Regions from separate parts of the Paracoccus methylovorus genome, predicted to be linked through region 1. Evidence: riboswitches for the same ligand, from Rfam matches in the RefSeq annotation. Region 1 holds a riboswitch; the other holds the start of a gene.
The links. Region 1 has a riboswitch for thiamine pyrophosphate ahead of thiD (bifunctional hydroxymethylpyrimidine kinase/phosphomethylpyrimidine kinase). Riboswitches for the same ligand answer to the same signal wherever they lie in the genome.

Region 1 (7,344 bases):
CCACGCGCTGGCCGGTTTTGGGCAGGGGGCCGGTCGGGCCGTAACCGGGGATGCGCAACGCGTCGGGGGTGGCTTTGCGCGGTGCCTCGTTCTGAGGGCGCAGGTCGATGACGAGGTCGGAGTCGCGAATCTCTTCGCGGGCGACAAAGCGCGGACCCGGCGCTTCGGGCGCGGTATCAAAGCGGAATTGAGTGAAGCGGCCGTTGTCGAAGCGGATGAATTCACCCAAGGGCGAGGGGGTCAGTCCCAGCAGCAGCCGCAACGCCATCTGCGCCTGAATGCAGCCGAGCATCCCGACCACCGGGCCCAGCACGCCCGCGGTGGCGCAGGTCTGGCCGCTGTCGGGCGGGTCTGGGAACAGTGCGCGCAGGCTGGGCGCGCCGCCGCAAAAGCCGCCAACATAGCCCGCAAGACCCAGCGCCGAGGCCGAGATCAGCGGTTTTCCCGCCGCAAGGCACGCATCCGACAGCGTATAGCTGGCGGCGTAGCTGTCGGCGCAATCCAGCACCAGATCCGCCGCCGCCGCCAGATCGGCTGCGTTCAGCGGTGTCAGCTGGTCGACCAGCACGTTGATTTCGACCGAAGGGTTCAGCCGTGTCACGGCCTGCGCCGCGGCGCGGACCTTGGGCAGTCCGATGTCCTTCATGCGATAAAGCGGCTGGCGGTGCAGGTTGGTTTCCTCGACCGTGTCGGCATCGATCAGGGTAATGTGCCCGATGCCCGCGCCGGCCAGATATTGCAGCACCGGCACGCCCAGCCCGCCTGCGCCGACAACCAGCACTTGTGCGGCCGCGATGCGTTCCTGTCCGGCAGCGCCGACCTCGGGCAGGACCATCTGGCGGGCATAGCGGTTCATGCCGTCACCCGCAGCCATTCGTGCAGGCGACCTTCGGGGTCGGGGTTCAGCGTGATATCGGTCACGGCCGAGGCGGTATCGGCACCGGCCGCGAACGCCTCGAGCGCGCGTTCCGGGGTCACGCCGCCGATGGCGATCAGCGGTGTCGCGCCCACCAGCCGGCGCCATTCCCGCACCCGGTCCAGCCCCTGCTGTTCCCATTTCATCTTTTTCAGGATCGTCGGCCAGACCGGCCCCAGCGCGACGTAATCGGGGCCGAGCGCCAGCGCGCGGTCAAGTTCGGCATGGTCGTGGGTCGAGATACCCAGCCGCAGCCCGGCCTTGCGGATTGCGGGGATGTCGGCTTCGTCCAGATCCTCTTGTCCCAGATGGACGAAATCGCAGCCAAGGTCGATGGCGGCGCGCCAGTGGTCGTTGACGACCAGTGTGGCGCCATGTTCGCGGCAAAGTTCCTGGCACAGGGCCAATTCGCCCAAAAGCAGGGGGGGCGGCAGGTCCTTGATGCGGATCTGCACCAGTTTCACGCCCAAGGGCAGGGCGCGGCGCAGCCAGTCGCTGCTGTCGAAGATCGGATAAAACCGGGGCAGTTTCATGTCAGCCTCCTCAATCCAGAACCGCCATGCCGAACAGCGGGGTCGATGGTGCGGCCATGTCGCGGGCTTCGATCGGATTGGCGTCATGGGCAAGCTTGCCCGCCGTGATCGCCAGCGCCATCGCGCGCGCCATGGTGACCGGATCGCCGGCCTTGGCGACGGCGGTGTTCAAAAGCACCGCGTCGTAGCCTAGTTCCATCGCCTGCGCCGCATGGCTGGGCAATCCGATGCCGGCATCCACGACCAACGGCACCTTGGGAAAATGCGCCCGCAGGCTGCGCAGGCCATAGGGATTGTTCAGCCCCCGGCCCGAGCCGATGGGCGCGCCCCATGGCATCAGCACCTGACAGCCGGCGTCCAGCAGCCGGCCGCAGACGGACAGATCCTCGGTGCAATAGGGAAAGACCTGAAAGCCGTCGTCGGACAGGATCCGGGCGGCCTCGACCAGCGCGATCACGTCGGGGCAAAGCGTGTCGTCGTCGCGGATGACCTCCAGCTTGATCCACGGCGTCCCGAACAGTTCGCGCGCCATCTGTGCGGTCGTTACCGCCTCGCGCACAGAATGGCAGCCGGCGGTGTTGGGCAGGACGGGCAGACCCAGTTCCTTGATAAGGCGGTGGAAATCCTGTCCGGCCCCGCCCTCGCGCCGCAGGCTGACGGTGGCGATGCCTGCGCATGATGCGCGGAATGCCTCGGCCATGATGGCGGGCGAGGGGTATTGCGCCGTGCCCAGCATCAGCGGGCTTTCGATATGGGTTCCGTAAAAGACCGGCATTTCAGCCCCCTTGCATGGGCGCCACGACTTCCAGCGTGTCGCCATCGGTCAGCGTGGTATTTGCGCGGCTGCCGGCGGGCAGAAAGGCGCCGTTCAGCGCGGTCGCCACCTTGGCCGCGCCCAGTCCGATTTCGTTCAGCGTGTCCTGCACGGTCGGGCCGGTCAGGTCGCGCAGCTCTCCGTTAAGGGTGATCTTCATCCATGAACTCCGGTTTCCGGCCATCAAGAAGGTATTCGGCGGCCATGCGGGCCACGGCGGGGGCCAGAAGATAGCCGTGGCGGTAAAGGCCGTTTGCGTAAAGCGTGCCGCCACGCCGGCGCAGGCGCGGCAGGTTGTCGGGAAAGGCGGGGCGCGCATCCGAGCCGAGTTCCAGGATCTCGGCCTCGGCGAAACCCGGATGCAGGGCATAGGCCGCGCTCAGCATTTCCACCGCCGAGCGGGCGGTAACGCGATATTTGCCGCCCGTTTCCAGCATGGTGGCGCCGATCATATAAACCCCCTCGCCGCGCGGCACGATGTAAAGCGGGATGCGCGGATGCAGCAGGCGAACGGTGCGGGTCAGTTGAACCTCGGGGCAGCGGATAACCAGCATCTCGCCACGCACACCCCGCAGGTCGGTCAGTTCATCGCGGGCGGCAAAGCCGCGCGCATCGACGACAAGGCCGGTGGGCGTGCCCTCGGTCTCGATGCGGATACCGCTTTGGTCCAGCCGGTCGCGCAGGGCCAGCAACGCGGCGCGCGGGTTCACATGCGCCTCGGTGGCGAAATGCAGCCCACGGGTAAAGCGGCCGGCCAGTTCTGGCTCCAGCGCGGCGATCTGGTCGTTGTCCACTGCCTGATGCGCCTGTGTCAGCCGGGCAAAGCGGTCAAGCTCGGCCCTGTCGCGCGAGGGGGCCAGCACCAGCGTGCCGCGGCGGATGACCTCGGCGCCATGCGCCTCCCACCAGTCGGCGGCGTCAAGGCCAAGGCGCAGGACCACCGGTTCGGCGCTTTCGGCCTCGCAATAGGGGGCGAGCATGCCGCCGGCGCGCCAACTGCATGCCTGCGATCCGGGCTTGCCTGCGGGGTCGATGATGCGTGGATCAATGCCGCGTGCAGCCAGTTCGGTGGCGATGCAAAGCCCCATCACCCCGGCGCCCAAAATGGTGATCCGACTCATGCCTGCCTCCAGAATGCGTGGAAATGATGCACCGGCCCATGGCCCAGCCCCACGGCCAGTTCGTCGGCAGTGGAGATGGCCTTTTGCAGCCAGCCATGGGCGCGGGTCACGGCTTGCGTCACCGTCATGCCCTGAGCCAGCCCCGCCGCGATGGCCGAGGACAGCGAGCATCCCGTGCCATGGGTGTTGCGGGTCTGCTGGCGCGGCGCGGTCAGGGTCAGCGGCTCGGGACCGACCAGCAGGTCGGTGCAGATGTCGCTGTCGGCGTGACCGCCCTTCATCAGCACATGGGCGGCACCCAGCGCACTTAGCGCCTGACCCTGTTCGCGCATGTCCTGAAGCGTCGCGGCAGATGTGCGGTCCAGCAGGCGCGCGGCCTCGGGCAGGTTCGGTGTCAGCACCGTCGCCAGCGGCAGCAGTTGTTCGCGCAGGGCCGCCACGGCTTCGTCGGGCAGCAGCGCGTCGCCCGACTTCGCCACCATCACCGGGTCCAGCACCACGGGGATGGGGTTATCCGCCAGAAATGCCGCCAGCCGGTCTGCGACGATGGCGATCACATCTGCGCCGCCGACCATGCCGATCTTGACCGCGCGCACGTCAAGGTCGCCAAAGACCGCGTCGATCTGTGCCGCGACCATGGCCGGGGATACGCCTTCGACGGCCGCGACCGTGCGGGTGTTCTGCGCGGTGATCGCCGTGATGACCGAGGCGCCATAAACACCCAACGCCGAAAAGCTTTTCAGATCGGCCTGGATTCCGGCGCCGCCGCCGCTGTCCGAGCCGGCAATGGTCAATGCGATGGGATGGGGCTGCAATCCCGACATGGCCCGCCTTTCGTTTCAGCCGGGCATACGGACGCGAGGGGGACGGGTGGCGGCAAAAGGATCGCGAGCCGCTTCACTCTACCCTTCCCTACGCCGGTATGACCCGGATCAGGTTCGATGGGTCGGTGCCTGGCACCTCTCAGCCCCGTACGGGGCTCCCCAAGTGTATGAGTCTTGCGCGCCACACTAGGCCCCGTGGGTCCGCATTGCAAGGGCACAGGGCGGCGTGCGGTTTTTGGCTTTACAGCGCGGCCCATTCCTGCCGATCTGGGCTGGACGAAAGTGGAAGGGTGCGATGAAAAACGTGATCTTCGACCTTGGCGGCGTGCTGATCGACTGGGACCCGGCGTTGGCTTTTGCGGATGTGTTCACCGGCCGGGCCGAAGCCGAGGCATGGATGGCCCGGATCGATTTTCCCGGCTGGAACCGAATGCAGGATGGCGGCCGCAGCTTTGCCCAAGGGCTTGCCGACGCCCGCGCCTCCCATGGCGACGAGGCGCGGCATCTGTCCGGCTATCTGGCGGCTTTTCCCGTTACCATTGAAAAGCCGGTTCCCGGCACCTGGCAGATCGCCGAGGCGCTTGTGGCGCGCAATGTGCCGCTTTACGGGCTGACCAACTGGGCGGCGGAGACATGGTCCTATGCGCTGGACCTGCACCCGCGGCTGGGCACGCTTTTCACCGATATCCTCGTTTCTGGGAGGGTAGGGCTGCTGAAGCCCGAGCCGGCGATCTATCGACTGCTGATGGATCGCAACCGGCTGGTCGCCGAGGAATGTATCTTTATCGATGACAGCGCCGCCAATGTCGAAGGTGCTCGCGCGCTGGGGATGGAGGCGATCCACTTTACCGGCGCCGAGGCGCTGGGCGATGAACTGGCGAGGCGAGGGGTGTTTTGAAAGAGGTGCCGAGGTGTCGAGCCCGCCACCAGCCGCGCGTGCGGTTACCGGCGCTCTGACGGTTTTGGCGGGCTGGCGATGTTCGAGCGTGGGTTTCCGGCTGCGCGGCACAACGAAGGAGAATGACGATGAAGTTTTCCGACATGGCCGAAAGGCAAATTCTGAAGGCACAGGCCGAGGGGCAATTCGACAATCTCAAGGGAGCGGGAAAACCTCTGGACAGGGGCGGTGACGGAAGCGCGGATGCCATCGGCTTTCGCATCATGGCCGAGGCGGGGGCGTTGCCGCGTGAAATCGAATTGCGCAAAGCTGTCGAAGAGCAGACCCGCATTCTGCATGCCGCACCCGACGAGGAAGCACGTAAGCAGGTGATGAAGAAACTTGCCGACCTTCAGTTGCGGCTCGACATTGAGCAAGAGGCGCGTCGGCGTTTCTATGGCAGCTAGGGGTTCAAACCCATTTCCCCTGACTTTCGGCTATTTGTCCGACCTATCCCACCAGTTTTGCCGCGTGGCGCAAGGCCAGCAGATAGCCGTGGATGCCAAAACCGGCGATCACGCCCTCGGCCCGCAGGCTGACATAGGAATGGTGGCGAAAGCTTTCGCGCTTGTGGACGTTCGAGATATGCACCTCGATCACCGGGCCGTCGAAGGTGTTCAGAGCGTCAAGGATTGCCACCGAGGTATGGGTAAACGCAGCCGGGTTGATGACGATGGCCTGTGCCTTCAGCCGCGCCTCGTGGATCAGGTCGATGATCGCGCCTTCGTGGTTCGACTGGAAAAAGGCGACATCCAGACCCAGTTCCCGCCCCATCGCCTTGCAGTCGCGTTCGATGTCGGCCAGCGTGGTGCTGCCATAGATTTCGGGCTGGCGTTGGCCCAGCAGGTTCAGGTTCGGGCCGTTCAGGACATAGACGGTGGGCATGGCAATCTCCGCGAGGGTTAGGGCAATCTAGCCCAGTTCCGCCAGAAAGATATAGCCCGCGCCATAGATCGTCTTGATAAGGCGCGGGTTCTTTGGGTCCTCGCCCAGCTTGGTGCGCAGGCGCGAGATACGCACATCCATTGCCCGGTCAAAGCTTTCGCCCGCCGTTCCGCCCAGCGTCTCTAGCATCTGCGCGCGGGAAATCAGCCGTCGCGGATTGTCCAGAAACAGCCGCAGCACCTCGGCCTCGGCATGGCTGATCGGGGTTTCAGTGCCCTCGGGAGAGGTCAGGGTGTAACGGTCGAAATCTGCCGCCCAGCCGGCAAAGCGGATCTGCTGGCGGCCGGGGCCGCCGTCGCGCTGCGGTTTGCGTAAGCGGGCGCGGATACGGGCCACGACCTCGGCCGGCTCGAAGGGCTTGATGATGTAATCGTCGGCGCCAAGCTCCAGCCCCGTCACCCGGTCCTGCACCTGCGCCCGGCCCGAGATGATGATGATCGCCGCGCCGGATTCGCTGGCCAGCCTGTGCACCAGCGCCAGACCGTCACGGTCGGGCAGGCCAAGGTCGATCAGGCAGGCATCGGGCTGGATGCGGCGCAGCGCGGCCTCGAATTCCGTTGCCCGGGCAAAGCTGACGGTGCGAAAGCCCGCCTCCTCCAGCGCCGAGGACAGCAGGCGGCGGATTTCGGGTTCATCGTCGAGGATGGCGATCAAAGGGGCTTCATTCATCGGTTTCTGCCATGGTCACCGCCAGTTCGGTATCGCCAAAGGGCTTGGTCAGGACGCGACAGTCAAGCCCCGACCTGCGCGGATCACCTAACGGAAGTGCGGTCATTAGCATCGCCGGCAGGCCGCAATCCAGCAGATCGACGCCGGAACCGTCGCCCAGCTGCAGGTCGGACAGGATCATGGTCAGGCCCGGCAGGTCGGTCATGCCGCGCGCCTCGGTCAGCGATCCGGCCTCGATCACCGAATGGCCCTGCGTGGTCAGCATCTCGCGGATATGGGTGCGGATGGCGTCGTCGTCCTCGACCAGCAGCACCAGATGCGGGCGCGCGGCGCGCAACGGCAGGCGGATGGTGATCCGCGCCCCGCCGCTCGCGACATTGACGATTCGCAATGTCCCGCCCGACAGCTTGATCTGGTCATAGGCCATCGACAGGCCCAGCCCGGTGCCCCGGCTGCCTTTCGTGGTGAAAAAGGGTTCGGTCGCGCGGGCCAGCGCCTCGTCCGAAAAACCGGGCCCGGTATCGGTGACCGAGATTTCCAGCCAACGCCCGGCGGCGCGGATATCGACGTTGATGCGCCCCTGAC
Region 2 (7,344 bases), on a different replicon from region 1:
CCGCGCCGTTGGCTCGGGCGGTATCGAATTCGCGCAGCGCCGGTTGGAGCCGATCGTGACCAATGCGATCCGTCAGGTCCTGGGCTCGGTGCCTTCTACCACGGTCCTGTCGGACGACCGGACGCCGTTGATGAACCAGATCCGCGATCTGGCACGGGGCGATGCCAAGGACCTGGGCGTTCGCGTTATCGACGTCCGCCTCACCCGGACCGACCTGCCCGAGCAGAACCTGACCGCGACCTATGCGAGGATGCGGGCCGAGCGCGAGCGTGAGGCCGCGGACGAGATCGCGCGTGGTGGCGAAGCCGCCCAGCGTGTTCGTGCCGCCGCCGACCGGACCGTGGTCGAGTTGACGTCAGAGGCGCGCAAGCGGGCCGAGGTGGTTCGCGGTGAAGCCGATGCACGCCGCAACGCCATCTACGCCGCCGCGTTCAGCCGTGACCCCGAGTTCTTTGCCTTCACCCGCTCGATGACTTCTTACGAGCGGTCGCTGAAGGGCGAAAACAGTGCGTTGGTCATCCAGCCGAAGGGGCAGTTCTTCGACTATCTGCGCAATGATGGTGCGGATCGCGCCAACCCGGTGCCCGTGCCGGCCCCGGCTGCGGCAATCCCCGAGGACCCTGAGGCCGAAGAAGAGGCCCGGACCGAGGGCGCGCTGCAGCCCGGTGAGACGCCGGCGCCGACGGCGACCAACCGCGAAGGCGAGCCGCTTGGCTCAAGTGCCGGGGTGACGCTGACGCCCTTGCCGGAAGCCTTGGCCAGCCCGCCGCAGGAAGAACCGGTGGTCCCTCCGGCTGCGGTTCCGGCTGACTGATCGGGGTACCCGGACGTGCAAAAAAGAAAAGGCGGGGCGCAATCGCGTCCCGCCTTTTTCATCTGTTGGGTCCGGCTTACTCCTCCAGTCCGATAAGCTTGCTGGCCGGGGGGTGTTGCCCCTCTTCTGCGATCTCGCGTTGCCATTCGCGCCAGATGGAAACCAGCAGCGCCATCAACACCGGGCCGACGAACAGGCCAACGATGCCCATGGTCTTGACCCCTCCGATCAGCCCGAAAAAAGTCGGCAGGAACGGCAGCTTGACCGGACCGCCGACCAGAACCGGGCGGATGGTCTTGTCCACGACGAACAGTTCGCAGGTGCCCCAGATGAATAGCGCCGTCCCCGCGACAGGCGAGCCGCTGGCCACCAGATAGATCGACACCAGTGTAAAGGACAGCGGCGCACCGCCCGGGATCAGTGCCATGAAGCCGGTGATGACGCCGAAGGTGACCGGCGAGGGCACGCCGGCCAGCCAATAGGCGACGCCCAGAACCACCCCCTCGCCAATGGCGATCAGCGTCATGCCGGTCACGGTCGAACTGATGGTGGCGGGCACGACGCGGGACAGCCGGCTCCATCGGTCGGGCAGGATGCGGCGGCCGACCTGGTCGATCTGCGCCACGAACTTGTCGCCGTCGCGATAAAGCACGAACAGCGTGATCAGCATGAACAGCAGCGTCAGCGCAAGGTGGAAGGCCAGCGTCCCGGCTGTTACCGCGCCGCGATAGATCGCGCCGATATTCGAGCCGCTGACCAGTTGCACGATCTCGCTGATGCCGCCGGGGCGACCGATATAGATCTGCCAGTTCTCGTTCAGCCAGTCGCCGATTTGCGGGAGGTTGATCATCCACTCCGGTGCGGACGCGCCCGAGCTGTTGACCAGAATGGCCCAGTTGATCCAGTCCCGCAGTTCGCGAAAGGCATAGATCAGCGCCATGGCGATGGGGATCAGCAGAAAGCATACCAGCACCAGCACCAGCGCCGTTGCCGCCCCGGTGCGGCCCAGGTTCAACTGATAGGCCGCGCGGTTGCGCAACGGCCAACTGGCCAGCGCGATCACCATGGCCGCAAGCACCGGCACCAGAAAGCCGTGGAAGAAATAGATCGAGGCCGCGACGATGGCCAAAAGCAACCAGCGTGCAGCCGAGATATTGGTCAACAGGGGCGGCCGGTGCAGGCGCAGCCCGATCTGTTTCGGGTGCGGCGCGGCGGCGGGATCGTTAGGTTCCGTTGCTGTCGTAGGTTTCGGCATTTCGCCTGTCGTCATGGTCCCGATCCTGACTGCGGGCAGGTAAGCCCACCCTGCCGCAACGAGATAACATCTGGCCCCCGTCTGCAACCCGGAATGCCGCGTCCCGCCGGAATGGCCACGCATTCGCGGCTCACGATTTTGTGGGTGGGCGCCTGCGGTGCGAATGGCTGTTTTCCCGGTCCCGTGGCGCGTGACAGATCCTGCCGCCCCCGCTAATCTGGCGCCACCAAGGGGAGCCCGGGCAATGGGCTGAGAAACTGCTGGCGGCACGCGGCGCGGTGACCCTTTGAACCTGAACCGGATCATGCCGGCGGAGGAATGGGAATGATGCACCTGCCTTTTGCCGGTCTCACTGTGAGACCGCCTTGGAACGACGGTCTTGCTCAAGCCATGAGGGGCCGATGACAGAAACTTTCTTTGAATGCCTGCGCCGGGAATGCGCTGCGGATTGGGCCGACGCCACCGGGCATCGCTTTGTGCGCGAACTTTGCGCCGGAAGCATCGCGGATGCCGCGATGGCGCGCTATCTGGTGCAGGATCATCGTTTTCTGGATGCTTTCCTGACCCTGCTGGGTGGGGCCATCGCCTCGACCGACCGTTTCGAATCGCGGCTGCGTTTCGGGCGCTTCGCCGGCATGGTCTCGGGTGACGAGAACGACTATTTTCTGCGCGCTTTCGCCGCGCTTGGCGTCAGCGAGGCTGATCGTGCCGCTGTTCCCGACAGCGCGCCGACCAGCGGCTTTCAGGCGCTCATGCGTGAAGCGGCGGCGACGCGCGCCTATCCTGCCGTGCTGGCGGTGCTGAACGTGGCTGAGGGGCTATACCTCGATTGGGCAATGCAGGCACCCCGGCCGCTACCGGAAAATTTTGTCCATGCCGAATGGATCACCCTGCACGACAATCCATTTTTCTGCGATTTTGTCGCCTTCCTGCGGAATGAATTTAACCGGGTGGGGCCGCAGGCTGCCGATCAGGCCCGCGAATTCTTCCATCGGGCCGTTAAGCTTGAATTGGAATTTTTCAACGAAATTCATGATACTTAACGTAGATTTCTAGAACAATTCTATAAGGAAGCTTTGGGGGAGCCACCATAAAAAGGCCCCGGTCGCATGTTGCGTTCCGGGGCCTCGTAAAGTTGTTCAGGACGAAGGCTTATTCGTCGTCATTGCCCGGCACGTCGGCGATGTCGTCCAGCGACATGTCGCCATCGTCATCGTCGTCGTCCAGCAGATCGTCGTCCAGATCGCCGGTATCGGCGTCATCGTCCAGATCTTCCTCATCGACCAGATTGGTCTGTTCGTTCTGGCGGGCGGCGGCTTTTTCCGAGATCAGCGAGCGCGAGCGGCCGTTGGTCAGGCTTTCCACCGTGAATTCCGCGCCACAGGCCGGGCAGGTCATCGGATCATTCGTCAAATCGTAAAAGCGCGTCGCGCAATGGGGGCAAAGGCGTTTGGTGCCCCATTCCTCTTTGGGCATGGTGTTCTCTTTCTGCCGCGTTCAGCTAAATCCGCTGTCCCCTGCCACAGCCGGGGCAGGCTGTCAAAGCCTTTTCCCCCTTGCGGCCCGGTAGCGGAGCGGGGGAAACATGGGCAGAAAGTCGGCACTTCGCAAGATGCGGAAAGATATGGACAGGATATTGGTTGGAGGCGACATCCCCGTGACGCTGCGACGCTCGGCCCGGGCGCGGCGCATGACCCTGCGCGTGTCGCGTGCCGGGGGCGAGGTGGTGTTGACCCTGCCAAGCCGCACCAGCCTGTCCGATGGCCGCGCCTTTGCCGAGTCGCGGGCCGAGTGGCTGCGCAACACCCGGGCGGGCATGCCACCGCTGTCTCTGGTCGAGCACGGCGCCTTGCTGCCTGTAGAGGGGCGCAGGCGGCGCATTGAGCCCCATGACGGGCGGCGGGTGGAGCTGACAGATGAGCGGTTGCTGGTGCCCCAGGGCCGCCCCACGGGCCTGCTGGTCGAGGTTTGGCTGAAACATCTGGCGCAGGCGCGGCTGATGCAGGCCTGCGACCGTTATGCTGCGGCGCTGGGGCGTGGCTTTCGTGCGCTGGCGCTGCGCGACACCCGCTCGCGCTGGGGCAGTTGCACCCATGACGGGCGGTTGATGTTTTCATGGCGGCTGGCCATGGCGCCGCCCGAGGTGCTGGACTATGTCGCCGCGCATGAGGTGGCGCATCTGCAGCACATGGATCATTCGCCGGACTTCTGGGCCGCGACCGGGCAATTGATGCCCGATTATGCGGCCCGTCGCGAATGGCTGCGCCTGCATGGGCATGAATTGCTGGCCTGGCGTTTCAGGCCGTAATGCTGCGGCATCGGGACGGCTTGACGGCGTCCAATTTTGTGATCACAGAGGGGGCATGACACTTTCGCGCACCTCCGAAACTTCGGCCCATGAACGGCTTTACCGCAATTTGCGCCAGCGGATCATGCTGGGCGAACTCCCGCCGGGCCTGCCCCTGACGTTGCGGGGCATTGCGGCCGAGCATCGTGTCTCGATGACCCCCGCGCGCGAGGCGGTGCGCCGGCTGGTGGCGGAGGGTGCGCTGTCGCTGTCGTCCTCGGGACGGATCAGCACGCCGGAACTGTCGGTCGAGCGGATCGAGGAACTTGCCGCCCTGCGCGGGCTGATCGAGCCGGAACTAGCGGCCCGAGCCCTGCCGCGCGCCCATCAGGCCCTCATCGAGCGCATGGCCATCATCAACGCCGCAATCGGAGAGGCGGCCGAGGGGCACGACGCCATCGGCTATATCCGCACCAATCTGGAGTTTCACCGCCTACTTTACCTGCGCGCGCAGGCCCCGGCGATGCTGGCTATCGTCGAGACGGTCTGGTTGCAGCTTGGCCCCACCATGCGGGCACTCTACGGGCGCATGAAGCGTAACGAGCCCCCCCGGCATCACCGGATGATCCTCGCCTCGCTACGGGCGGGGGATGAGCCGGGATTGCGGCTTGCCGTCCGGGCGGATGTGACGCATGGGCTGCGCCACATAAGCCCCGCCTAAGGCATTTCCAGCAAAGTAGATGCCGGTAAAGCGCCGGGAAATGCGTAAATACAACGACCACAGCATTTCTGCGATTCAACGAATTGCAACGATGCTGTAGACCCAGCCGCCTAGACTTCTTCGATGCGCAACTCGACCGGCTCGCCGGCGATGACGCCGGTGCGGGGCAGGGCGGCGATGGCATGATCGATGGCATCCGGGGTGGTCTTGTGGGTGACGATCAGCACTGGCGCCACCCCCTCGCTGCGCGAGTGTCCGTACTGGCGCATGCGGTCGATCGAGATACCGGAATCGCCCAGCACGGTTGCGACCTTTGCCAAGGCCCCGGGCTTGTCGGTCAGTTGCAGGCGGATGTAATAGGCCGCCGGCACCGCCGTCCTGGCCGGTTGCGGCATCGCCAGATCCCCGGCCGGCTGGCCAAAGCTGGGCATGCGCACGCCGCGGGCGATCTCGACGATGTCGGACATGACGGCGCTGGCGGTGGGGCCTTCACCGGCGCCCGGGCCACGCAACACGATCTGGCCGACCGAGTCGCCTTCGATCACCACCATGTTCGTCCCGCCCTGCAATTGGCCCAACGGGCTGTCGGCAGGCACCAGACAGGGCGACATGCGCTGTTCCAGCCCGCGTCCGGTCATTTGCGCCACACCCAGCAGCTTGATGCGATAGCCCATGTCGGCGGCACGGCGGATGTCGTCGATGCTGACCCGCTCGATCCCCTCGATCTCGACCGCATCGAAGCTGGGCTTCGTGCCGAAGGCGATGGCCGACAGGATCGCCAGCTTATGGCTGGCGTCGATGCCGCCCACGTCCAGCGTCGGATCGGCCTCCAGATAGCCCAGTTGGCGGGCCTCTTCGAATACCGTCTCATAGGGCAGGCCGGCGCTTTCCATGCGCGTCAGGATATAGTTGCAGGTGCCGTTCATCACCCCCATGACGCGGCGGATCTCATTGCCGGCCAGCGACTCGGTCATGGTCTTGATGACGGGAATGCCTCCGGCCACTGCGGCCTCAAATCGGATGACCCGGCCATGGGCTTCGGCCAGTTCGGCGAGTTCCTGGCCATGGATCGCCAGCAGCGCCTTGTTGGCGGTCACCACGTCCTTGCCGGCCCGCAGCGCGGCCGTCACGGCCTCGCGCGCGATGCCCTCGTCGCCGCCGATCAGTTCGATGAACACATCCACATCTTCGCGCAGGGCAAGGGCGCGGGCGTCCTCTTCCCAACCATAGCCGGACAGGTCCACGTCGCGATTCTTCATCCGGTCGCGGGCGCAGACGGCGGTGATGGTGATCGGCCGGCCCGCGCGCAGGGACAGCAGGGCGGCGTGTTTCTGGATGATCTTGACGGTGCCGGTGCCGACCGTCCCAAGACCAGCAATGCCGAGACGAAGCGGAGAGGCGTCTTGCCCCTGTTTCTGGGCGGTCATGTGAAACTCTTATCTATTGACAAGGCGGTGTTAGCGGATGGCGCGGCACGTTGCAACGCGCGGAACGCTCAGGCCTCGTCGTCGCCTGCCCAATAACCCTGCACGCCGGTCGCACGCATCACCCGCAGGACCCGTGTGCCGATTTCGACCGTATCCGCGCGGATGGCATTCAGCTCGGCAATGCCCAGCGGCTGGCGCTGCACCTCTCCTTTGGTGCTCACAAAGGCCGGATGCCAGCGCGCCTTGTCCTCGGTCGGACGCCAGGAGGCATGGCAGATCAGGTTGCGCTGCAAGCGGATCAGGGACAGCCTGTCGGTGATGCGGTTGCGGTCGCGCAGCCCCGGATAGCGGCGCATGGCGGCGTCCAACTGGTCGATCAGGGTGCCCATGGAATCATCCGCGATCGAGACCATGCGGGTCAGCCAGCTTTGCAACTCCTCCTCGGTCAGGTCGTCGGCCAGCCGTGCGCGGTCAAGGGCATAAATGGTGCGCTTGATGATCTCCTCGAGCCAGCCGAAACTCGCCACGCACTGCCCCAGCGCCGCGGCGAAATCAGCCGGCAGAGTGTAATGGGTCTCGGCTGGGGCGCCTATTCTGGTCATCGTGTCATGTCCCCCTCGGAAACCTTGATTGCGGGGGACCGAAATGCACCCAGCCATCCCGCGGAGCCGCGTTTTGGCCCCTGAGATGCGTCTGCCGCCCCTTTGTACCCGCTCTCATCTTGTCCTCGCGCGGCTCCCGATGGTCGAGTTTTCCACGGTACCCTGCGCCAGACAAGACGTGGTCAAAGCATCTTTTGCAGCAGCACCAGATCCAGCCACCGGCCGAATTTGCGCCCAG

Region 2: linked by a shared signal. The riboswitch ahead of JWJ88_RS16820 (TenA family protein) and the one ahead of thiD (bifunctional hydroxymethylpyrimidine kinase/phosphomethylpyrimidine kinase) in region 1 are both predicted to bind thiamine pyrophosphate.

The regions. Positions count from the first base shown of each region.
Region 1 covers NZ_CP070368.1:2,110,880-2,118,223, reverse strand. The annotation lists gene JWJ88_RS10655 (HesA/MoeB/ThiF family protein) at 1-856, opposite strand, end outside; gene JWJ88_RS10650 (thiamine phosphate synthase) at 853-1,449, opposite strand; gene JWJ88_RS10645 (thiazole synthase) at 1,460-2,224, opposite strand; gene thiS (sulfur carrier protein ThiS) at 2,226-2,423, opposite strand; gene JWJ88_RS10635 (FAD-dependent oxidoreductase) at 2,407-3,384, opposite strand; gene thiD (bifunctional hydroxymethylpyrimidine kinase/phosphomethylpyrimidine kinase) at 3,381-4,208, opposite strand; TPP riboswitch at 4,277-4,380, opposite strand; gene JWJ88_RS10625 (HAD family hydrolase) at 4,504-5,106, shown strand; gene JWJ88_RS10620 (DnaJ family domain-containing protein) at 5,235-5,552, shown strand; gene aroQ (type II 3-dehydroquinate dehydratase) at 5,596-6,030, opposite strand; gene JWJ88_RS10610 (response regulator transcription factor) at 6,058-6,759, opposite strand; gene JWJ88_RS10605 (PAS-domain containing protein) at 6,752-7,344, opposite strand, start outside.
Region 2 covers NZ_CP070371.1:741,413-748,756, forward strand. The annotation lists gene hflC (protease modulator HflC) at 1-814, shown strand, start outside; gene JWJ88_RS16815 (AI-2E family transporter) at 891-2,084, opposite strand; TPP riboswitch at 2,289-2,405, shown strand; gene JWJ88_RS16820 (TenA family protein) at 2,471-3,112, shown strand; gene JWJ88_RS16825 (TIGR02300 family protein) at 3,222-3,545, opposite strand; gene JWJ88_RS16830 (M48 family metallopeptidase) at 3,694-4,377, shown strand; gene JWJ88_RS16835 (GntR family transcriptional regulator) at 4,433-5,077, shown strand; gene JWJ88_RS16840 (homoserine dehydrogenase) at 5,188-6,504, opposite strand; gene JWJ88_RS16845 (hypothetical protein) at 6,573-7,106, opposite strand; gene JWJ88_RS16850 (GNAT family N-acetyltransferase) at 7,289-7,344, opposite strand, start outside.